3 regions of the Polaribacter butkevichii genome follow, and region 2 is predicted to be linked to each of the others. Evidence: riboswitches for the same ligand, from Rfam matches in the RefSeq annotation. Region 2 holds a riboswitch; each other region holds the start of a gene.

Region 1 (3,283 bases), 390 kb from region 2:
AAATTTAAAATAGGTTTTACCTTTAAAAAATCTAATATTTTTTGATGACCTTGTTCTCCAGACGAATGTGTAAAAATACAGTAGTCTAAAACATTTTTATCGATAGCATTTGCGGCTAATAATGCTGATGTTACAATAAAACCATCAATTAAAATTGTCATTTTTAAAGCGGCAGCTTCTAAAATAGCACCTGCCATCATTACAATTTCGAAACCACCAAAAGTAGCGAGTGCCTCTGTTGGCGAGTCTATATTTTTAATATGCTTTTGGTATACTTCTGTTAAAACATTCTTTTTTTGTTGCAATCCTTCATTGTCTAAACCAGTTCCTTTACCAACACAGTTTTCAATACCAATTTTTGTAAAATAACTCATTAAAAGTGCAGCAGAAGAAGTGTTACCAATGCCCATTTCTCCAAAACCAATGGTGTTGCATTTATTTTGAAATAAATTGTTTACAATTTCTTTTCCTTTTTCTAAAGCAGCTTTACATTGTAATGTTGTCATGGCTTTTTCTAAAGAAAAATCTTTGGTTCCTTTTGCAATTTTAGCAGAAATTAATTCTTTATTTTCATCGAAATTGGCATTTACACCAGCATCAACAATTTTTAGGTTGATTTTATTTTGTTTGCAAAAAACATTAATTGCTGCGCCTCCGTTTAAGAAATTAAACACCATTTGTTGTGTTACTTCTTGTGGATATGGACTTACTTTTTTTGATTTTGTTATTCCATGATCACCAGCAAAAACAACAATACTTGGTGCTGTAATTTTTGGTGTTAACGTGTTTTGAATACGACCTATTTTAATGGCAATATTTTCTAACATACCTAAAGAACCTATAGGTTTTGTTTTAAAGTCGATTTTTCTTTGAAGTGCTGTTTCAATCTCTTTAGAAAGTGCAGTTATTTTTGACATTTTGTTTTATTTTAGTTTTAAAGGCAGTCCAGAAACCATAAAAGTAGCCTTGTCAGCTTTTTTAGCAATAAATTGATTTACCCATCCTTGTAGTTCTGTAAATTTTCTTCCAGATTCTGTGGTAGCATGTAATCCCATACCAATCTCGTTAGAAATAATGATAATGTGAGCATCAATTTCTACCAGTTTTTCTATTTGTTGTTTGGCTAATTTTAAAGATTCTTTTACGTCGTATTTTGTGTCAACATAAAAATTTGTCAACCATAAAGTAACACAGTCAATAACAACTGTAGATTTATCAGGGATAACGGCACTAATATTTTTTTCCTCTTCAATGGTTGTCCAACGTTCATCTCTATCAGAAATATGTTTGTCTACCCTTGCTTTAAAATCTTTATCCCAAATTCTAGAAGTTGCCAAATAAAAAGGGTTTTTAGAAATGTCTTCCGCTATTTTTTGAGCATAACTACTTTTACCAGATCTTTCTCCTCCTGAGATATAATGAATCATAATTTAAAAAATATAAACACAAAGGTTAGAAACATTTTTTAATAAAGGAAAGAATATCTTTAATAGTATTCAAGTTTCTTTTTTTTTAAGAATGATTGTATTTTGTTTGATACCTGCTTTGGTAAATGGAATAAAATAGTTGTCTAAAAAATTACCTTTTATAGATTTTAAAATATCTAATGCATTAAACAAAAAAGTTTATAAAGTATAAGTATTGCAATACTTAAAAATAATTTACATTTGCTAAAAATTAAGGTTTTGTTCTTTCTGAGAACAAATTAAAAGGGAATTCGGTGAAAAACCGAAGCTGTTCCCGCAACTGTATGTTTGTTTCGAAACATTTTTTCGAAACCTCTTTTTTAGAGCTGTTATTAATTCTTTACCACTGACATTTTTGTTGGGAAGGTCTATAACAGGTAACAAGCCAGGAGACCTGCCTAATTTATAAAAATAAATACAAGCTTTCGGGATAAAGGTCAGGTTGTTATGAAGAATTATATTTTATCTTTTTTGTTTTTACTTTGTTGTGCTAACACTGCGTTTGCTCAAAAGGATACGATTATAAATAAGTTAAAAGAAATTGTTGTTATAGCAAAAAAAGAGCAAAAACATAAAATTCTTGGACTAAAAAAACTAAAAATAGTTACTAGTCAAATTATTAAAAACCCAATAAACCTTACTAATTTATTAAGATACAATAGCCCTATTTCTTTAAGAGATTATGGTAATGGAGGTGTAAGTACTGCTCGTTTTAGAGGTACTTCTGCATCGAACACAGCAGTATTATGGAATGGAATTTCTATCAACGCAGTAGGAAGTGGTCAAACAGATTTTAACTCTTTGTCTGCAAGTATTTCTGATGAAATTATAGTTAATAGTGGTGGAGGAAGTATCGATTATGGTTCTGGTGCTATTGGTGGTACTGTGCATTTAAATGATAATTTATCATTTAAAAAACATAAAGATTTTTATTTGTTTTCTTCTTACGGAAGTTTTAATACGACTTCTAATTTTTTTAAAGCCAATGTTGGAACAGGAAAATGGGCTGTAAAATTTGCTGCAACATTAAATTATTCTGATAATGATTATACATTTATTGATACTCGATATAAAAATAGTGACGGTAGTTTGTTGAAAAACGAAAATGGAGTTTATAAAAATTATGGCGTAAACTTTAGTTTAGGATATCAGTTCTCTAGTAAAAACAAACTGTATTTTTATACAACAGGTTATTATGGAGATCGTTTATTTTCTGATGGATTACCAAATCCTGCTGCAGGCAGCGAAAGAAATGAGGATTTTAATCAAAGGAATTTATTAAAATGGAAATACTCTTTTTCTAATTTTACACAAACCTTAAACGTGGCTTACTTAACACAAGAGTATCGATATTATGATGATAAAAATGCTACAGATTATGTTTTTGGAAAATCAAAAAATTATAACATCAATTATAATTTAAAATATCGTTTTTCTAATTATTTTAAAATGGAAACATCGTTAATTTATGATGAAAACAGAGGTACTACTAATGAGGTTTTTTCAAAAAAAAGAACATTGTTTGCAGGTATAGCTAAAGTTACTTTTAAGCCAACAGAGAAATTAACAACGGCAATTAACTTTAGAAAAGAGTCTAATTCAGATTTTGAAGTTCCATTATTAGTATCCGTTGCTGCAGAGCAGGAAATTACAGATAACTTAGCCTTAAAGGCAAATGTATCTACAAATTACAGGATACCAACTTTTAATGAGTTGTATTGGCCAGTTGTTGGTAATTTAGATTTAATACCAGAAGAATCTGTACAAGGAGAAATTGGTGCTTCTTTTAAGAAAAAAAATATAGCAATTACTACATC
Region 2 (3,283 bases):
AATATGGAAATATGTTGTTTATTCATGATTTTTAAAATCTAGATGTACGTTTTGTAATTGTATTTTAGTACAATATTCCCAAGCTTTATTATTTAGAGAATCGAATTCAATCTTACCTAAAATTTTTCCAAATTTATTTTTAAAACGAATACCTTTTTGCTGTGTTTCTTTTTGAAAATAATATTCTGTACTAGAAATTTTAGCTTGTTGTAATTCTTTATTTTCTTTAGGAACAGCTGCAATAGTAAATGGTATTGCTGTTGTTTCTGTATGTAATTCTAATGTGTATGTTTTAGAATAGTCTAAAGAGATGATCTCTTGAAACGAAATTCTTTTTTCATCCGAAGAAATTAAAGAAACTCCTTTAGGATTCTCTAATAGATATAAAAACAATGGGTATAAATATTGGTCAGAACTAAAACCTTTGGTTATAAAACATTCACCTAATTCGGTATCATTTTTTAATTCGAACGGTTTTGGTTTTATAGGAGCAATTTCATTATCCGAAGCTTGTTCTTGCCAACCTTTTTTGTATAACAATTCAGAATTAACAAGTGGCGCATTATCAAGATGCCTTTTTACAATGGGCGTAATTTTTTCTGGTGTAAGTTCTTTATACCAATTTTGCCCAGGGTACACAATGCAAGTTGGTGCATCTTCACATCTACCATTACATCTTGTTTTAATAGTGTGTGTATCATTCCAATGCCCATTGTTACGTAAATAAGCTCTTGCTGTTCTTATAACTTTTTCACTTCCTGCTTTCTGACAGGAACCTCCGTCACAAAAGAAAAAAGTATGTGTTGTATTTGCTATATTTTTTCCCATATTTTAAAAGAAATGTGTTAAACTTATTTTTGCTAAAAATGGAGTTCCAGGTGTAAAATGAATATCATCTACAGGTATTGTTTTTCCTTGTAATAGTGAAGAATTGTAAAAAAGGGCTTCTCTCCATTCTTTATCAAATAAATTTTCCAGGGATACACCTATTTGATATTTAGGAATTGCGTATTTTACAACAAAATTGGTTGCATAATCATTATAAAAATTTTCTGGTGTTATAGAAAATTTACTAACTTCATTTGTGGTTGTTAAAAGTGTTTTGTTTGTAGTTTGTACACGTACTTGTAAAATTGTTAACTGTGTTTCAACATCAGTTACCTTACCTTTAAGGGTTTTGTTTTGCGTGAATATGGATTGTGAAAAACACGTTATCCATAAACTGCATAAAATCAATTTTTGCATTTAAAAACGAAATTAAGCAGGTAGGGAAAGAAAATATGAAAAAAACATAATTCTCTAACTCTTTACCCGAGAGTTACTATTATAAATCATTGTAATATTGGCAGGTCTCCTGACTTAGCTTAACTTTCATTTACCTTCCCATAGTTTTAATTACTACAGTGGTTTTTATTAATGAAGCCTTTAATAAGCTTTACAGTTGCGGGAACAGTTTTGGATTTACACCAAATTCCCTTTTAATTCTATATTCTAAAAATTACTAAAGAATAAGAAACCATATAACGAGACAAATGTATAGATAATTTTTTGAATTATAAGATTGAATCTAGAATGAGTTGCTTTCTTTTAATAGGAGAAGATTTTGGAAGCATTATAATTTTGAACCCCTTTTTTTTATATTGTTCTAACAACGCTTTTTCTAATTTTAAACAATAATCAAATTCTTGTAATCTCTGTGCATCTTGACAGTAAATATCAAACCAAGTTGGAGCAAAAAAGACCGTTTTATGGTATGTTTTTAAATAAGGAAAGTTATGTAAATATTTAGGGACTATTTTGTTTTCTACAGTTAAATAAGCTTCTAAATCGAGTAATGATCTATCACAAATTCTTGTATCGGTATTTAATAATTCTTGTTTTGTTTTTTTAAAGACAAGATTAGTAAAACGCTTTATGTTAGACCAAGGCATTCCATCTCTGTTGTTTTTTTGTTCATCAATAATTACCTTTCTAGAAACTTCATCCATACAAGGAAACGTGTCTTTTAAAAGATTTATTAAGGTTGTTTTACCTGTTCCAGGTGCGCCTGTAATAATATATTTTTTTTGAAAATTAACCATATTAGAATAGTAGTAACAATCCAATCATCAAAAGAAAAAAAAGTATGCTTGTTATGTAATTTATGTTACTTACTGTTTTAATTTCTTCATGTTTAATTGTTCGATTGTTACTTCCTATAAAAGGTTTGTCAACCAATTTACCATGATAATAATTAGGCCCACCAAACTGGCAATCTAAAATATATGCTAAAGCAGCTTCTGGATACCCTGCATTCGGACTGCTATGTTTCTTTCCTTCTTTAAAAATAAATGAGAATCCTTTTAATTTAAAGGTAACAACTAACATTAATACTCCCGTAATTCTTGCAGGAATATAATTAGCAACATCATCTAATATTGCTGCAAATTTTCCGAAGAAGAAATAACGGTCACTTTTGTAACCAATCATAGAATCTAGCGTGTTAATCATTTTATAAGCCATTGCACCAGGAACTCCTAAGATTAAAAAATAAAATAATGGAGCAATTACACCATCACTTAAATTTTCTGCCATGGTTTCGAAAGTAGCAACTCTAATTTGTTGTTCGCTTAACTTGTTCGTTTCACGTCCTACAATCCATGATAAACGTTTACGACCGGCTTCTAAACCTTCCTTTTTTAAAACATTAAAAACAGCATTTCCTTCTTTTACTAGTGTTTTATTGGCTAAACAATAAAATAGCATAAGTACAGAAAAAGCAATTGCTATAAATTGAAAATCATAAGCGTTTAGATACTTTATGATGAAATACGGCGTAATAAAAGTAGTACTAACTAATAGAATGGTTAATAAAGCACCTTTTAAAAACTTAGACTTGTTTTTATTGAGTAATTTTTCTCCTAAAGAAATACTATTTCCAAAAGCGATAATTAAATGTGGTAGTTTTTTTGGGTCTCCTATAATTAAATCTAAAACAAAAGCAATAATTAATATGTAAATAGTACTTAAATCCATTCTTTTAAGGCTTTAATTAAAATACTATTCGCTTCTTTGCTTTGTGTAGCTACACGAATATATTCTCCTTCTAGTTTATTAAAATTAGTTGCATCTCTAACTAAAATTTGATGGTTGACAATTAAGTGTTCCTTTAATTCTTTTGCAGAATGATGTAATAATTCAACTAAAAAATAAGAAGTGTTACTGTCACAAACTCTGATATCTTTTAATGTTGCTAACTGCCCTTTAAAAATAATAGTTTCTGCTATTAATTTTGAAGCGTTAA
Region 3 (3,283 bases), 560 kb from region 2:
TACCGTGTAACGTTGTACAACTTCCATGGGTTCAATTTGTTCTAAACGTGCTTTTCTTGCAATTTTGTCTTCTCCTTCATCTGCATCATTTTCTAAATGGCCAGCATCGGTAATATTACGTACATATCGCACCTTATAGCCTAAATGTAATAAATATCTATACACAACATCAAAAAACATAAAGGTTCTAACATTACCTAAATGTGCGTTGCTATAAACCGTTGGACCACAAACGTACATACCTACATATCCGTCTGTTATGGTTTTAAAATCCTCTTTAGATTTGGTTAAAGAGTTGTATACTTTAAGCTGATTTTCTTTGTATAATTCCATTAAATAAGTGACTAATTACAGCCGATAAAGATAGACACTTTAAAAAGAATACCGAAATGGAATTTGTTAGAAGTTTGCTAAGATTTAAAGTCGCTGAAAAAAAATATAATTGTTATTCTTTTATTTATACAAATTACTTCTTAAAATTATAATTAAATTTACATTTCAATTTTTAAAATTGATAAAACCCCATCTTAAAATGAATTGGATACTATTAATTATAGCGGGACTTTTTGAAGTTGCTTTTGCTGCTTGCTTAGGTAAAGCTAAAGAAAGCACAGGTACCGAAACTACCTATTGGTACATTGGTTTTATAGTATGTTTATCTGCAAGTATGTTGCTCCTTTTAAAAGCAACACAAGAATTACCTATAGGAACTGCTTATGCTGTTTGGACGGGAATAGGTGCCGTTGGAACCGTTTTATTAGGTATTTTTATATTTAAAGAGCCCGCTACGTTTTGGCGTCTTTTTTTTATTTCTACTTTAATAATTTCTATAATTGGTTTAAAAGTAGTGTCTCATTAAAAACAAATTTCTTTGTTTTCTATACTCTTACAATCCTAAAACTTATTACCTATAAATATGTTTATAAGTAGCTAATAAGTTCTTCTAAATATAAGACACAAAAGGTAAATGATTTTTAAATTTGAATAGAATTTGGTTTTAATAACAATATCAATTGTTAAAATTAAAAGGGAAATAGGTGTAAAACCTATACTGTTCCCGCAGCTGTAAGCTCTATTAAAAGTTTTACATTCTTTGTCACTGTTTATCTATTTATAAACGGGAAGACGTAAAAACCAGAGTAAGTCAGAAGACCTGCCAACTTCTAATTAGTCAAACTTTCGGGATAAAAGTTATGGCACGATGTATCTACTTATACCATTGGGTTATCGTACCTTTTTTGACACATTATAAACCATCAATAAGTAAGCCTTATTGGTTATATTATTAATGAAAATGAATTATTCTAGCATTCAGATTGTACTACAAGAAGTGCCTGGTGAAATCAGTATTTGTTTTAGCATTTGTGGATGTAAAATTCGCTGCAAAGGTTGTCATTCTCCTATTTTATGGAAAGAAGAAAACGGACAACAACTTTCTATAAAATTATACAAACAAACATTACTAAAATATAAAGGATTTGCAAGTTGTGTTTTATTTATGGGTGGAGAATGGCATCAAAAAGAACTCATAGATTATTTAAAATACGCCCAAAAAGAAGGATACAAAACATGCCTTTATACAGGTAAGGAACATATTGATAAAAATTTACTACAACACCTAACTTGGATTAAAACCGGCAAATGGATTGCTAAAAAAGGAGGCTTAGATAAACCTGATACCAATCAGCAATTTATAGAAGTACAAACAAATAAAAATTTAAATCATTTATTCTTGAAAAACTATTAAGCTATGATTCGATTAACGGAAAAACAGGTAAACCAAAAAATTAATTTTATTCAGAATTACATTAATGCAAGCAATGCTGCTGATGGCTCTAAAATAGACGCCAACGCCAATGTTTCTTCTAAAAACATAGCTACTATGGAAGCTGAACTAAATAAGGATATTAACGTTCAGGTAAATAGGCAATTGGTAAAAAATAAAATTGAACAACTATTTGATAAAAATTTGGCCAATGAATATGTAAGGCAAATAGAAGCTCATGAAATTTATGTACATGATGAAACCTCTTTAAAACCTTATTGCACATCTATTAGTATGTATCCATTTTTATTTGACGGACTTACCAAACTTGGAGGTGAAAGTAAAGCACCACAACATTTAGAGAGTTATTGTGGCGAATTTGTAAACCTTGTCTTTGCCATTAGCTCTCAATTTGCAGGTGCTTTGGCAACTGTAGAGTTTTTATTGTATTTTGATTATTTTGCTAGAAAAGATTTTGGAAACGATTACCTAAATTCTAACACCAAAACAGTTTCTAATCATTTACAACATGCCGTTTATGCAATTAATCAGCCTGCTGCTGCAAGAGGTTATCAATCTGTTTTTTGGAATATCTCTTTATACGATGAAAAATATTTTGACAGCTTATTTGGTGAGTTTGTTTTTCCTGACATGACAAAACCGCAATGGGAAAGTCTTAAAAAATTACAACTATTTTTTATGAAATGGTTTAATAAAGAAAGAGAAAAAGCTGTATTAACCTTTCCTGTGGTTACCGCTGCAATGCTTGTAAAAAAAGGCAAACCTGTAGATACTGAATTTGCCAATATGTGCGCCACTGAGTTAAGTGAAGGAAATTCATTTTTTATCTATCAATCTGAAAGCGCAGATAGTTTGGCTTCTTGTTGCCGATTAAGAAATGAAATTAGCGACAATACTTTTAGCTATTCTTTGGGTGCAGGTGGCGTTTCTACAGGCTCTATAAACGTTATTACACTAAACATGAATCGCTTAATACAACAAGGAAAAGATCTTAAAACAGAAATAAATAAAATTCAAAAATACCAAATAGCCTACAGAAAGTTAATTGAAGAATATAAAAATGCCGGAATGCTGCCTGTTTATGATGCTGGTTTTATATCTCTAGACAAACAGTTTTTAACCATTGGCATAAACGGTATGGTAGAAGCTGCAGAAAGCCAAGGTATAAAAGCCGAAAATAGCACTGTTTATAAAGATTTTGTAGCAAAACAGCTCAAAATAATTTATGATGCTAATAAAGAAGCCAAAAAAGAATATGGCTATTTATTTAATACGGAATTTGTACCTGCAGAAAATTTAGGTGTAAAAAATGCAAAATGGGACAAAGAAGATGGTTTATTTGTACCTAGAGATTGCTACAATTCTTATTTCTATCCTGTAGAAAATAATTCGATAAATTCTTTAGATAAAATAATCTTACATGGTACAGATATTATTAAATATCTAGATGGGGGCTCTGCACTTCATTTAAATTTAGAAGAGGCTCCTAATAAAAAT

What was found. A riboswitch is a leader RNA that binds a small molecule or an ion and turns the genes downstream of it on or off. The one in region 2 is predicted to bind cobalamin.
Region 1: it holds a riboswitch for cobalamin, as region 2 does, so the genes downstream of both, WG951_RS02885 (TonB-dependent receptor plug domain-containing protein) here and WG951_RS01205 (hypothetical protein) in region 2, are expected to answer to the same signal.
Region 3: it holds a riboswitch for cobalamin, as region 2 does, so the genes downstream of both, nrdG (anaerobic ribonucleoside-triphosphate reductase activating protein) here and WG951_RS01205 (hypothetical protein) in region 2, are expected to answer to the same signal.

The regions. Positions count from the first base shown of each region.
Region 1 covers NZ_CP150661.1:761,959-765,241, reverse strand. Annotated here, with positions in the region: gene cobT (nicotinate-nucleotide--dimethylbenzimidazole phosphoribosyltransferase) at 1-917, opposite strand, end outside; gene WG951_RS02890 (bifunctional adenosylcobinamide kinase/adenosylcobinamide-phosphate guanylyltransferase) at 924-1,427, opposite strand; cobalamin riboswitch at 1,664-1,882, shown strand; gene WG951_RS02885 (TonB-dependent receptor plug domain-containing protein) at 1,914-3,283, shown strand, end outside.
Region 2 covers NZ_CP150661.1:376,077-379,359, forward strand. Annotated here, with positions in the region: gene cobA (uroporphyrinogen-III C-methyltransferase) at 1-26, opposite strand, end outside; gene WG951_RS01200 ((2Fe-2S) ferredoxin domain-containing protein) at 19-828, opposite strand; gene WG951_RS01205 (hypothetical protein) at 832-1,236, opposite strand; cobalamin riboswitch at 1,328-1,535, opposite strand; gene WG951_RS01210 (AAA family ATPase) at 1,554-2,081, opposite strand; gene cbiB (adenosylcobinamide-phosphate synthase CbiB) at 2,083-3,015, opposite strand; gene WG951_RS01220 (pyridoxal phosphate-dependent aminotransferase) at 3,006-3,283, opposite strand, start outside.
Region 3 covers NZ_CP150661.1:3,896,292-3,899,574, reverse strand. Annotated here, with positions in the region: gene cysS (cysteine--tRNA ligase) at 1-333, opposite strand, end outside; gene WG951_RS16460 (DMT family transporter) at 533-859, shown strand; cobalamin riboswitch at 976-1,175, shown strand; gene nrdG (anaerobic ribonucleoside-triphosphate reductase activating protein) at 1,295-1,747, shown strand; gene nrdD (anaerobic ribonucleoside-triphosphate reductase) at 1,751-3,283, shown strand, end outside.